Linked DNA regions of Metabacillus sp. KUDC1714. The main gene of each other region encodes a partner of the protein of the gene in region 2 in a complex. Links are inferred from orthologs where the notes say so. Each region holds a gene or a part of one and is shown on either strand. Other genes may lie near its edges.

The links.
Region 1: the proteins of HUW50_RS26585 (region 2) and smc are in contact, whole or in part, in a crystal structure (PDB 3ZGX), measured with the Bacillus subtilis proteins. The link is inferred for Metabacillus sp. KUDC1714 from one-to-one orthologs.

Annotation. Positions count from the first base shown.
Region 1 is NZ_CP055263.1:4,272,675-4,277,325, reverse strand. Bases 512-4,651 are described here. They hold smc (chromosome segregation protein SMC), read right to left. Parts: upstream 4,279-4,651; coding sequence 712-4,278; downstream 512-711. Other genes in these bases: rnc (ribonuclease III), read right to left, coding at 4,578-4,651; ftsY (signal recognition particle-docking protein FtsY), read right to left, coding at 512-697. In the rest of the region: more of ftsY, read right to left, coding at 1-511. UniProt on the Bacillus subtilis protein: Required for chromosome condensation and partitioning.
Region 2 is NZ_CP055263.1:5,722,698-5,730,599, forward strand. The notes cover bases 1,075-3,859. They hold HUW50_RS26585 (segregation/condensation protein A), read right to left. Parts: upstream 2,947-3,859; coding sequence 2,203-2,946; downstream 1,075-2,202. Other genes in these bases: HUW50_RS26575 (DUF3907 family protein), read right to left, coding at 1,075-1,430; scpB (SMC-Scp complex subunit ScpB), read right to left, coding at 1,603-2,199; HUW50_RS26590 (YjcZ family sporulation protein), read left to right, coding at 3,153-3,248; HUW50_RS26595 (DUF309 domain-containing protein), read left to right, coding at 3,341-3,859. Outside these bases: HUW50_RS26570 (D-alanyl-D-alanine carboxypeptidase family protein), read right to left, coding at 1-891; more of HUW50_RS26575, read right to left, coding at 960-1,074; more of HUW50_RS26595, read left to right, coding at 3,860-3,871; HUW50_RS26600 (GNAT family N-acetyltransferase), read right to left, coding at 3,916-4,281; ribH (6,7-dimethyl-8-ribityllumazine synthase), read right to left, coding at 4,468-4,932; HUW50_RS26610 (bifunctional 3,4-dihydroxy-2-butanone-4-phosphate synthase/GTP cyclohydrolase II), read right to left, coding at 4,959-6,152; ribE (riboflavin synthase), read right to left, coding at 6,210-6,857; HUW50_RS26620 (peptidylprolyl isomerase), read right to left, coding at 7,462-7,896. UniProt on the Bacillus subtilis protein: Participates in chromosomal partition during cell division. May act via the formation of a condensin-like complex containing Smc and ScpB that pull DNA away from mid-cell into both cell halves.

The DNA of each region.
Region 1 (4,651 bases), 1.5 Mb from region 2 along the record:
CAATGACACGCTTTACTTTTTCTAGTTCCTTCATAAGATTCACTTTATTTTGCAGCCTTCCTGCTGTATCACATAAAAGGACATCTACTTTTCTTGCCTTTGCAGCCTGAACAGCATCGTACATTACGGCTGCAGGATCAGAACCTTCAGATTGCTTAATTACATCTACACCAACTCGTTCTCCCCATACCTCTAACTGCTCAATTGCACCCGCTCTAAACGTATCTCCTGCTGCTAAAAGAACAGAATTCCCTTCACTTTTAAGCTTGTGAGCTAATTTTCCAATTGTTGTCGTTTTACCAACACCATTAACACCAACAAATAGCACGACATTTAAGCGATCTTTTTGAAGATTTAGTTCATTATCATCCCCATCTTGATCACCTTGATAAATTTCTACAAGCTTTTCGGAGATTACCGCTTGTACCTCTTTCGTATCCTGAATATTTTGACGTTTAACTTCCATTTTCAATTCGTCAATGAGATCCATAACTGTCGTTACACCGACATCTGCGCTGATTAAAAGCTCTTCAAGCTCCTCAAAGAACTCCTCATCAACTTTACGGTATTTTGCAACAAGATCATTCATTTTACCAGCAAATGAATCTCTTGTTTTCGTTAAGCCTTCTTTAAACTTTTCTGTTACAGAATCTGTTTGTTTTGTGATTTTATCCTTTAATTTTTTAAAAAAGCTCATGCTTGTTCATCCTTTCAGCTAGATTGTACGAGTTCTTTTGATTCTTCAAGTCTTACAGATACAAGTTTAGAAACACCTGATTCCTGCATCGTTACCCCGTACAGGACATCAGCTTCTTCCATTGTTCCTTTACGGTGGGTAATCACGATAAATTGTGTTTCATGACTGAACTTTTTCAGGTATTGTGCAAAACGATGAACATTTGCTTCATCAAGTGCTGCCTCCACTTCATCAAGTACACAAAAAGGTACTGGTCGTACTTTCAAAATTGAGAACAATAATGCTATTGCTGTTAGAGCACGTTCCCCACCAGAAAGCAAACCAAGATTTTGCAGCTTTTTACCTGGAGGTTGTGCAACAATATCAACACCTGTATTCAATATATCATTCGGATCCGTTAACTTTAATTCAGCACGTCCACCACCAAATAACGCCTGAAAAACAGATTCAAAATGAGCACGAATCGCATTAAAGGTTTGCTCAAATCTTCTCTTCATTTCCTCGTCCATTTCACCTATAACTTCGTAAAGAGTGTCTTTTGCTTCTGTCAAATCATTTCGTTGCTCAGATAGGAACGTGAAACGTTCAAATACTCGTTCATACTCATCAATCGCTCCTAAGTTTACCGTTCCTAACTCATCAATTGCAAGCTTGATCAACTTCACACGTTTTCTTGCTTCATTTATATCCATATCAAGGGTATATTTTTCTTTTGCACCTTCAAAGGTTAACAAATATTCTTCTCGAAGATGGTTAAGACGATTATCTAATTCAACATCTAAGCGATTTAATTTTACCTCTTCATCCTTTAGACTATCTTGAAGCTGTTTATCCTGACGCTTTAACTCCTTCAGTTTACGATCTTCATACTCAAGCTTTTCATGTAATTGGAGGCGCTCCTCACGTCTACTTGCGATTAATTCAATCGTTTTATTTTTATCCTGGAGCTTATTTCTCGCAGCTTCCTCTAGCTTTTCCTCACCAGATGAACTTGAATTCATTTCATTTGAAAGCAAGGAATAATCTTCAGTTGCTTCACCATACTTTTCCTGTGATTGTTCCAAGTCTTGGTTTATTCGTTCTACCTTTTCTTTCTGATTTTCATAAACCTGACGTTTGCTTGCTAGAATGACTTTAAATTCGGTCAACTCATCATGTAATTCGTCTTTTGAGGTTTGCTGGGATACCTTTTTCTCGGACATTTTCTCGATCTCTTTATCTAGCTTTTCAAGTTTCAAAGAAATTGACTGCAGTTTATTACTAAGCTCACTTTTCCGTGCTGAAAACTTATCTTTTTCAGATTCAAATGATTCTCTTTCAGCATCATATAATTTTAAATGATCGTTAACATTCTTTTCATTTAATTCAATTTCCCTTATTTCACTTCTGATCATTTGCTCTTCTAAACGTAGCTTTTCACCATTAGAGCGTAACTCTTCGAGAATATCTTCTTGTTTTTTAATAGTTTCCTTTGTTGCCTTTACATCTTGTTCAAGCGAAGATGTCTTCTCTTCCATATCGGCTAATTTTGCATTAATTGTTTCCAATTCACGTCCACGACTTAATAAGGAGTTATTCTTTTGTTTTACAGCGCCACCTGTCATTGATCCACCAGGATTCACTACATCACCTTGAAGTGTAACAAGTCGGTAACGATAATTCATTAGTTTCGCGATCTCGTTTGCACCCTTTAGGTCTGAGGTGACAATAACCGTTCCGAGAAGATTGCCAATAATAGATTTGAATTGTGGTTGATACTTCACTAAATCTGTCGCAACACCAACAAATGCTTGATGAGACTGAATTGCTTTAAGATCATGTGAGCCAATTGAACGTTCCTTAATGACTGTTAGAGGTAAAAATGTAGCTCGACCAAAAGAGTTTTGTTTTAAAAATTGAATCGCCTTCCTCGCTGAGGATTCATCTTCAACAACCACATGTTGCATCGAACTACTTAAGGCAATTTCAATTGCTGATTCGTAGGTTTTGTCAGTTGAAATTAATTCAGCAACCGCTCCATGAATTCCTTCTAACTTATCCTTTGCTTTTAAAATCTCTTTTACACCTTGGAAGAATCCAGCATAGTCCTCCTGCATTGATTCTAAGACTTCTTTTCTTGAGCGAGTTTGCTGGAGTATCTGATAAGCTTGATATAAAGTCGATTCTTTCTTTTGATACGCATTTTTTACGTTTTCAAGTTTAGTTTGCGCATCCCGAAAACTCTTTATTTGATGAGATAACTGGCTTTCAATTAGCGCATATTTCGCTTCGATTTTGGTTTTTCTCTCAATAATATCTTCGCGTTCTGTTATATATCGTTTATTCGAGTCTAGCAGTCTAGTATTTTTCCGCTCTTGTTGACTTAGCTGCTCGTCTAAATAATGTATTTCATTACGTGCAGTAGCCTGCTCATTTAAAAGTTCAAAGTATTCACTTTTTAAGCCTTCAATTAATTCTTCAATATTTTGATCATAAGATGTCATCAGCTGTTGTTTTGCTACTAATTGATCTTGAATGGTATTTAGCTCTTTTTTAGAGGTTTGTAAGAACGCTTCCTGCTCTTGTTTTTCCTTCTTCAACCTTACAAGTCGCTCAGTTAATTCTTCAATTGATTTTTCTAATTGAGCCTTATTTTGATGGGCATTTTTCTTTCGCTCTTTTAAAACTTCTTTTCTTCCTTCTAACTTTTCTAACTCTTCACTTGCCAAGAGTAAAACCTGTTGTAGGTCATTAACTGAATCATCTAATGCGGTTAAATGATCGCGCATACGCTCAACTTCTGCTTCTCTTTTTTGCATGTTTGCTGAAAGCTTGAGTTCACGATCTTTCCCATCATCAACTGATTTAGCAAGCGCTTCGTATTTTTGATGAAGTTCTTCAATTTCATAAACCGTAAGTGCTACTTCAATTTGTTCGAGTTCTTCTTTCTTTTGCAAGAAATCCTTTGCAATAGATGCTTGTATTTTTAATGGTTCAACCTGACCCTCTAACTCATGTAAAATGTCATGAACACGATTTAGGTTTTCCTGTGTTTCGGCTAATTTATATTCAGCCTTCTTTTTACGTGATTTATATTTTAAAACACCTGCAGCTTCTTCAAAAATGCTTCTGCGCTCTTCAGATTTACTGCTTAGTATTTCTTCAACTTTACCCTGGCTAATAATTGAAAAAGCTTCCTTCCCAAGACCAGAGTCCATAAATAAATCTATTATATCCTTTAGGCGACAGCTTTGCTTATTAATAAAAAACTCACTTTCTCCTGAACGATACACTCTGCGTGTAACACTCACCTCGTGATAATCAATTGGAAGAAAATGATCTTCATTATCTAGCGTTAATGTCACTTCAGCAATATTCAAACTCTTCCTAGAATCACTTCCAGCAAAAATGATATCCTCCATTTTTGCACCCCGAAGAGACTTAGCTGATTGCTCTCCCAACACCCATCTAATACCATCAGTAATATTACTCTTGCCACTTCCATTTGGTCCAACTACTGCTGTAACACCTTTTACAAAGTCAACTGTTACTCTTTCAGCAAAGGACTTGAATCCAACAATATCCAATCGTTTGAGGAACATTGTGATTTCCTCCTTACTATTTTTTCTATTTAGTATGTGATTTTAACCTGCTAGAAAAATCACTCTATCGATGTTATGATCCATAAACATTTTAATTATTAGTCATGCCTAAAACATGACAAATCCTTTCATATTTTATCACAATATGTCGGATAAAGGTCGATAACTTTTAATGACATGAAAAAAGGACGACTCACGTATGTCATGTTTATCACCATAAATCAATTTAACTTAAATGAAATGATTTAATAAAAATGTGAAGTACATGACATTATCGAATGAGTCTGTCCTATTAAAAGTTAATTATTAATTTGTTGGAGCCTTGATAGTGCTTCCTGTGCAGCATGCTGTTCCGCTTCTTTCTTAGATCTGC
Region 2 (7,902 bases):
TCTATTAATAAACACTCTTTCCTTATAAAAATCATTGTCTAGTTGATTAAGTGTTCCCTGTTGTTTAATATTTACAAGTTCAAAATTATTATAGGCATAATTGTGAAGATTCATATGATCCTTCCAATCATTTGGATCATTTAAGGTAACAACAATTGTATTAAATCCATCCTTTGATGCTGTTGAGACAAGGGTTCGTTTTGCTCTTACTGTGTAACCCGTCTTTCCTCCTGTGCTATATTCATAAAGACTAGTTAATAATTTATTTTTGTTATGCCATACTCTGTCCCATTTTTCATTAGGATTGGGTGCTTTATGGGTTTCGGTACTAGAAATCTTTTGATATGTTTCATTTTGCATAGCATATTGAGTTAAAATAGCCATATCGTAAGCGGTAGAATAATGATTTTCATGATCATCTAGCCCATGCGGATTTGCAAATTCCGTGTTTGTCATCCCGATTTCTTCAGCTTTTTGATTCATCATTACCACGAAGCCTTCAAGGCTGCCCCCTACATGTTCGGCGATTGCTACAGCTGCATCATTTCCTGAACGTAGCATTAGTCCGTATACTAAATCCTCTAATTTTATTTTTTCTCCCTTTTGCAAATAAATCGAGGATCCTTCAGCCTTAAGCGCATGATCACTAACTTTTACCATTGAATCGAGCTTTCCGGATTCAATTGCCAGAATTGCCGTCATAATCTTCGTAATACTTGCAATTCTCATCTTAGTGTGAGCATCTTTTTCATAGAGAATTCTACCTGATTCCTGATCTATTAATATCGCAGCTCTCGCACTCACACCTATTGCTTGTGACTGGTGCGGAAATAATGTTAGCAGCAAAAAAATGATGATAAAACCGGTTGTCACTTTCTTTATATGCGGCAAAGCTATCACGTCCTCTTACTTGTTTTGTACAAGTTTATGCACGTGGACAAAGCTTATGAATGGAAATTTCAAAATTGTGGCTGGACTCCTTTATCTAATGCTTCTCTAACTACTTGAAAATCGTCTTCAAAGGCGGTGATTAAATCGGCTAATGAAGGAGGTGGTGTTTTTCTAAAAACAATCGCTTTTGTGCTTGAATAGGCACTACGACTATCTTCGTACCAAACATCATTCTTGGGGTGAAAATATCTTTCAATACATTGCTGATACACTTTAAAAAGTAGTTGGTTTGCCACATCTTCTTTAAAAGGCTGATTCCTTAAAATAGTAATACAGGCATCAAGTGCCTCCTCACAAAATACTACAAGCTTTCGAATGGATTTTAACAATTTTAAGAAGTAGTCCTTGTCGCCAGCTATTTCATTTTCTAAAGATGTGATTGTAGTATCATTCAAATAATTCGTTATTTTATCGACTACATTCTCCAAAAATACTACTACTCTCTTAAGTTCTGATTTTAAACGTGTATTTTCCATCATACACACCCTTTTCGTCATATGTATAATCAATAAAAGCTAGGAGCAACTTCTCGAATAGTATATGCTTATTATTTTAAAAACTGAACATACGAAATAAGACTGACTCAGGTAATTTCACGCTTTTGCCTTTTTAGCAAGCATTGAACATTACCCCTAAGTCAGTCTTAGTTCATTATTTTAGTTCCTCTAATGTTTCATTAAATTTTTCAAAGAATAAGTCTGCTTCTTCCTGTTCATATTCTTCATTTTCTTTATCCGGAAGAGGTGGAAGCTCTTTTATTGATTTCAATCCGAAATATTCAAGGAATTCCTTTGTTGTACCATATAGTATGGCGCGACCTGTACCTTCTGCCCTACCAACCTCTTTTATTAGAATTTTTGCTACAAGGGTCTGGATTGGACGCTCTGTTTTCACTCCACGGATTTCTTCAATTTCAGTTCTTGTAATTGGTTGTCTATAGGCAACAATAGCTAAAGTTTCAAGCGCTGCTTGTGATAGTGAAGCATTTACAGGTGCTTCAACTAATCTTTTCAAATAAATTGCATGATCCTTTTTCGTAGTTAATTGGTATTGTCCTGCAACTACGACTAATTCAATTCCACGTTCATTTCCTTTATAGCTTTGTGACAGCTCTTCTAGAATATCATTGACTTCCTGTTCTTCTAGTTCTAAAACAACCGTAAGCTGTTTTAAAGAAAGGCCCTCATCACCAGAAGCAAATAATAGAGCTTCTACAATTGCTTTCCACTCAATTAAACCTAAGGACATGAGCTACTCACTCCCCATAATATAAATATCTGCAAAATTATTTTCTTGTTCAATTAATATTGAATGTGATTTCATCAATTCTAATATAGCTAAAAACGTAACGACTAAATGATCTTTACTGTTAGATGGAAATAAATCCACAAATCGACGTCTCCCAGGACTTGATCGTAAATCATCTAAGATCTCTTCCATTCTTTTTTCAATTGGAATTTCTTGCCTAGTAATTTTTGTTTGGATTGGTTTTTGTATTTTCTTTCTTCTTAACATTTTTTGAAATGCACCAAGCATGTCATATAAAGAAACATTCAAAGAATCCATTTGATTTACTGGCAGTGTGCCGTATTCACTTAAATCACTAGGTGGCTTAGTATAGACCTGTGACCGGTCTTCTTCAAGAGTACGTAAGTCCTCCGCTGCTTCTTTATAAACACGATACTCAATTAACCTTCTCATTAACTCTTCCCGAGGATCTTCTTCTGGTTCTTCCCCATATTCATCCTCAAATAGCTCTTCATCTTGTTTTGGTAAAAGCATTCTACTTTTAATTGAAAGCAATGTAGCTGCCATAACTAAATATTCAGAAGCGATATCAAGCTGCAACTCTTGCATTGTGTGAATGTATAGCATGTATTGCTCTGTAATTTCTGAAACAGGAATATCATATATATCAATTTCTAAACGATTAATTAAATGTAGTAAAAGGTCTAATGGACCTTCAAAAGCATCAATCTTCACATGATATTGCAATTTTATATCCCACCATTCTTACAACTAGCCAACATATAGTATAGAGTAAAATTTAAGCATGTCCAATAATATTTAAGGTATTTTAACAAAAATATTCATAACTAGTTGTAAGAAAAATACCTAATAATTGGTCATTCGCCCATACATTTCAGCTCTTTCCTCATATATTACAAATGTAATAGCTCAACATTAAGGAGGAATTAATCATGGGTGAACAAGGTTTTAACTATGGTGGAGGATTTGCGTTAATCGTTGTATTGTTTATTTTATTAATTATCGTTGGTGCTGCTTGGTTATACTAATTAAATCAAAAGACTGCTGAGTGTATCAGCAGTCTTTGTTTACTTTTATGATACAATTATTTATATAGAATCACTGAAGGGATGAAACGAGTATGTATGACCGTGCCTTTATAGAATATCTCCTACACTTTCATTGTGAACGGGATTATTTTGAGTGCCATGAAGTGTTAGAAGAGCATTGGAAAGCTGATCCACCTAAGAACCGGAAAAAATACTGGGTTGGTCTTATTCAAATTGCTGTTGGCTTATATCATCAAAGGCGAGGGAATTTTTCCGGAGCATTGCGAATGATTTCAAATTCAATTCAGTTATTGGAGAATGATAGACAGGCAATTGAAAAGCTTGGATTACATAGTGAAGAGCTAATTAAAGAATTAAAAAAGCGAAAAAACGAAATTCTAGATAAAAGAGGCTACTATAGCTTCAATTTACCAATCATCGATAAGGAATTGTTACACATGTGCAAAATGCAATGTAAAGACTCACATAAGGTATGGGGAAAAGATAGTGACTTATTGGATGAGTATTTAATTCATAAGCATAAAAAACGAAATCGATCTGCTGTTATTGAACAACGATTACAGCAGCTTGAAATACGAAAAAGGTCCAGAAACTCTAAATAATAGTTAAAGCCAGAGATCACAATAAATTGATCTCTGGCCTTTCACTAACAATCTAGGTCTTTATCAGCATTACACTTTTTAAAGAATGCCTCTGTTTCGTCATTAGGAACAACAGATTTGTTTTTGTATAGGTCTCTTACTGCATTTACCATACGCTTACCGATACCTTGTTGCCTATGGGAAGGATTCACTGAGATATGTTGAACTTCTACCAGGTCCTCACCTTTAAAAACAACTCCAATGGCACCAATAATATCCTCTTCTTGTTTCCATAGAAACAACTGCCAATCATCTGTCGTTTCATATTGCTTAATAGTTTGTTGTAATTGCTTAAGATCCTTTTCACCTGGCATAAATGACAAGAGACCCATTGCAATTTTTTCAAAACTTTTTTTATAACGTATTAACATAAATACCCCTCATTAACGAAATAGCTTCCTAAAAAGCGAAAGCATTAGTCAAGCGTCGATAAAAAATATTAGATACAAAAACGAAACATGATACCCTTTGATATTGCTGATGTTTGAATTTCAAGAAAACTACTTCTCAAAACATTATAAACAGTTTTTTATCGATTTTAAACACTTTTTGTAAAATTAATGTAGGGCTTTAAGTAAATTTGACATTTCAATAGCTGTAACGGCTGCTTCATATCCTTTGTTACCAGCCTTTGTGCCAGCTCTCTCTACTGCTTGCTCAATTGTTTCAGTTGTTAAAACACCAAATACTACTGGAACACCTGTTGATAAAGATGCTTTAGAGACACCTTTAGCTGCCTCATTACAAACATAATCATAATGAGTTGTTGCTCCACGAATAACTGTACCTAATGTAATAACAGCATCATAATTCCCTGTTTCAGCAAGTTTTTTTGCTATTAGAGGTAATTCAAAAGCGCCAGGAACCCAAGCTACAGTTACATTTTCTTCTTCTACACCGTGCCTTCTTAACCCATCCTCTGCTCCACCTAACAGCTTAGACGTAATAAATTCATTGAAACGAGCAACTACGATCGCTACCTTTAATCCACTACCAATTAAATGACCTTCAAATGTTTTCATCTATAATTCCTCCTGATTTGTTTGTATTAAAAATGTAAATAATGTCCAAGTTTTTCATACTTTGTTCTTAAGTATTGTTCATTCTCTTCTCTTGCCGGCATTTCAATAGGTACTCGATCAACAACAGTTAAGTCGTATCCTTCAAGTCCTGCAATTTTCCTAGGATTATTCGTTAATAGGTTCATTTTTTCAATTCCTAAATCTTTTAGGATTTGAGCACCAATTCCATAATCTCGGAGATCAGGAGCAAAGCCTAGCTTTTCATTTGCTGCTACTGTATCATACCCTTGCTCTTGAAGCTTATACGCTCTCATTTTATTTAGTAAACCAATGCCCCTGCCTTCTTGGCGCATATACAATAATACACCTTTGCCCTCTTTCTCAATTTGTGCAAGTGCTGCGTGCAATTGTGGACCACAATCACATCGATATGAACTAAAAACATCACCTGTTAAGCACTCAGAATGCACTCTTACTAATGTGGGTACAGTTGTATCAATTTCACCTTTTACAAGTGCAACATGTTCTTTATCATCTAATGAGTTAGAATAACCTATGGCTTTAAATGATCCATATTCTGTTGGTAAATCAATTTCTATTTCTCTCTTAACTAATTTTTCGCTTCGATTACGGTATTGGATTAAATCCTTAATCGTAATGATTTTCAAATCTAGCTGTTCAGCAATTATTAGTAAATCAGGTACTCTCGCCATCGTACCATCTTCTTTAATGATTTCACAAATAACACCACCAGGTTTTGCACCGCAAAGAATGGATAAATCCACAGCTGCTTCAGTATGGCCTGCTCTCCGAAGTACTCCACCTTCCTTAGCCACTAATGGAAATGTATGACCTGGACGTTTAAAATCGGATGGATTTGTATCATCTGCTAGTAATGCTTTAACGGTGTCCGCACGTTCAAATGCACTGATTCCCGTTTTATTCGATTTATAATCAACACTAACAGTGAAGGCAGTACCATGTGGATCTGTGTTTTGATTAACCATCGGCGTTAGTTCTAATCTTTTAGCTTGTTGTTCAGTAATCGGAACGCAAACTAATCCTCTTCCATGCTTAATCATAAAATTAATCGTTTCTGGTGTCACTCGATCTGCTAAGGAGACAAAATCCCCTTCATTTTCCCTATCTTCGTCATCAACAACTATAATAACCTTACCTTCTTTTAGATCATGAATGGCATCTTCTATTTTATGAAACATTGTCAAGCCTCCTTCATCTTTATCATTTCCAATCAATAATAAAGGTGTTTTCGTCCCTTAATAAAATCCATTATCTGCTAAAAATGATTTACTCAATGAAGAGTTCTTTGGATTTACCTGTTGGTTAATAAATTTCTTTATATACTTACCAATCATATCGCATTCAATATTAACAATGTCTCCAACAGCTTTCGTACCGAGGATTGACTCTGTTAGCGTATGAGGAATAATTGAAATAACAACTTTATCTTTTTCCAGACCAAATATTGTTAAACTAATTCCATCAATTGTGATCGAACCTTTATGAATTAGAGTATCTGTTAACTCTTCTGCTACCTGTAATTCGTAATAAACAGCATTTGAAAAACGTTGTTTTTTACTAATTTTAGCTATTCCATCAACATGCCCTGAAACAAAATGTCCTCCGAAACGACCGTTAGCAGCCATCGCTCTTTCCAAATTAACTTTGGAACCTTGCTTTAATTGGTTTAACGACGTGTCTTTAACAGTTTCAGGCATCACATCAACAGAAAAAGAAGCTGGACTGAAATCTGTAACTGTTAAACAAACTCCGTTAACGGAAATACTATCCCCCAAGGACATATCACCCATTATTTTTTTGGCTACTATTGTAAAAACAATTGCGTCCTTAGAACCTTGAACGCTTGATATCGTACCAATTTCTTCAACAATTCCTGTAAACATTAAGTTCCCTCACTTTGCTGCATACTAATAGCTATTAATAAACATATAGACCTCCCCTTTGATAAAGATGTCCATATTTACGTTTACTCGAGAAAAGTACACGGCGCCAGTTATCGGTCAATAAGCATACGAAGGCATATGACTTAAGCTGACAGCGCCTGGAGCTAGACACGAAAACTAAGTACTAAAAACATATACTTTTTTATCGTTTTAAAAAAGCCCATAGTCAATAGACTAGGGCTTTTAATTTAAGAAATTGATATTTGAGTAAGTCAAATAAGAGTATTAAAAATTGATTTTTAAACAAATTTTAATACGCCGCAAAATCGCGCAATTCTTCTCCCATCCAGACTTTAACTGTCGGCTCTAGAGTTTCACTAGATCCACCGTTAATATATATTAACGGGTCACGGACTAAGAAGCTATTTTAGCTTCATCACCGCCGGTAGGGAATTCCACCCTGCCCCGAAGAATGTAAAACGAAATATGAAGTTATAATTTTATTTTATCCGTATAATGTGATATATGCAATCTTTTAGATATTTAAATAAAACAAAAAGCTGAAACTATTCTCAAATGAACAGTCGCAGCTTTTAAATTGTTCTTACTCTTCGTACACTTTTACTTCCTTCATAACATCGTTTGGCTTAATTTTATATACTGCTTCAAGATTTTCATTAACCTTACCAAAAACAGTATGAACTCCATTTAAATGGGGTTGTGGCTCATGAACGATGAAGAATTGGCTTCCACCAGTATCTTTACCTGCATGTGCCATTGATAAAGAACCTGCTTCATGCTTATGCGGGTTTCCTTGTGTTTCACACTTAATTGAATAACCAGGACCACCAGTACCTGTACCTTGTGGACAGCCGCCTTGTGCAACAAATCCAGGGATTACACGGTGAAATGTTAAACCATTGTAAAAACCTTCATTTGCTAATTTTTCAAAGTTAGCTACCGTACCAGGTGCTTCATTTGGAAATAATTCGATACCAAGTGTATCTCCATTTTCCATTGTAATTTGTGCTTTTTTCATATGTAT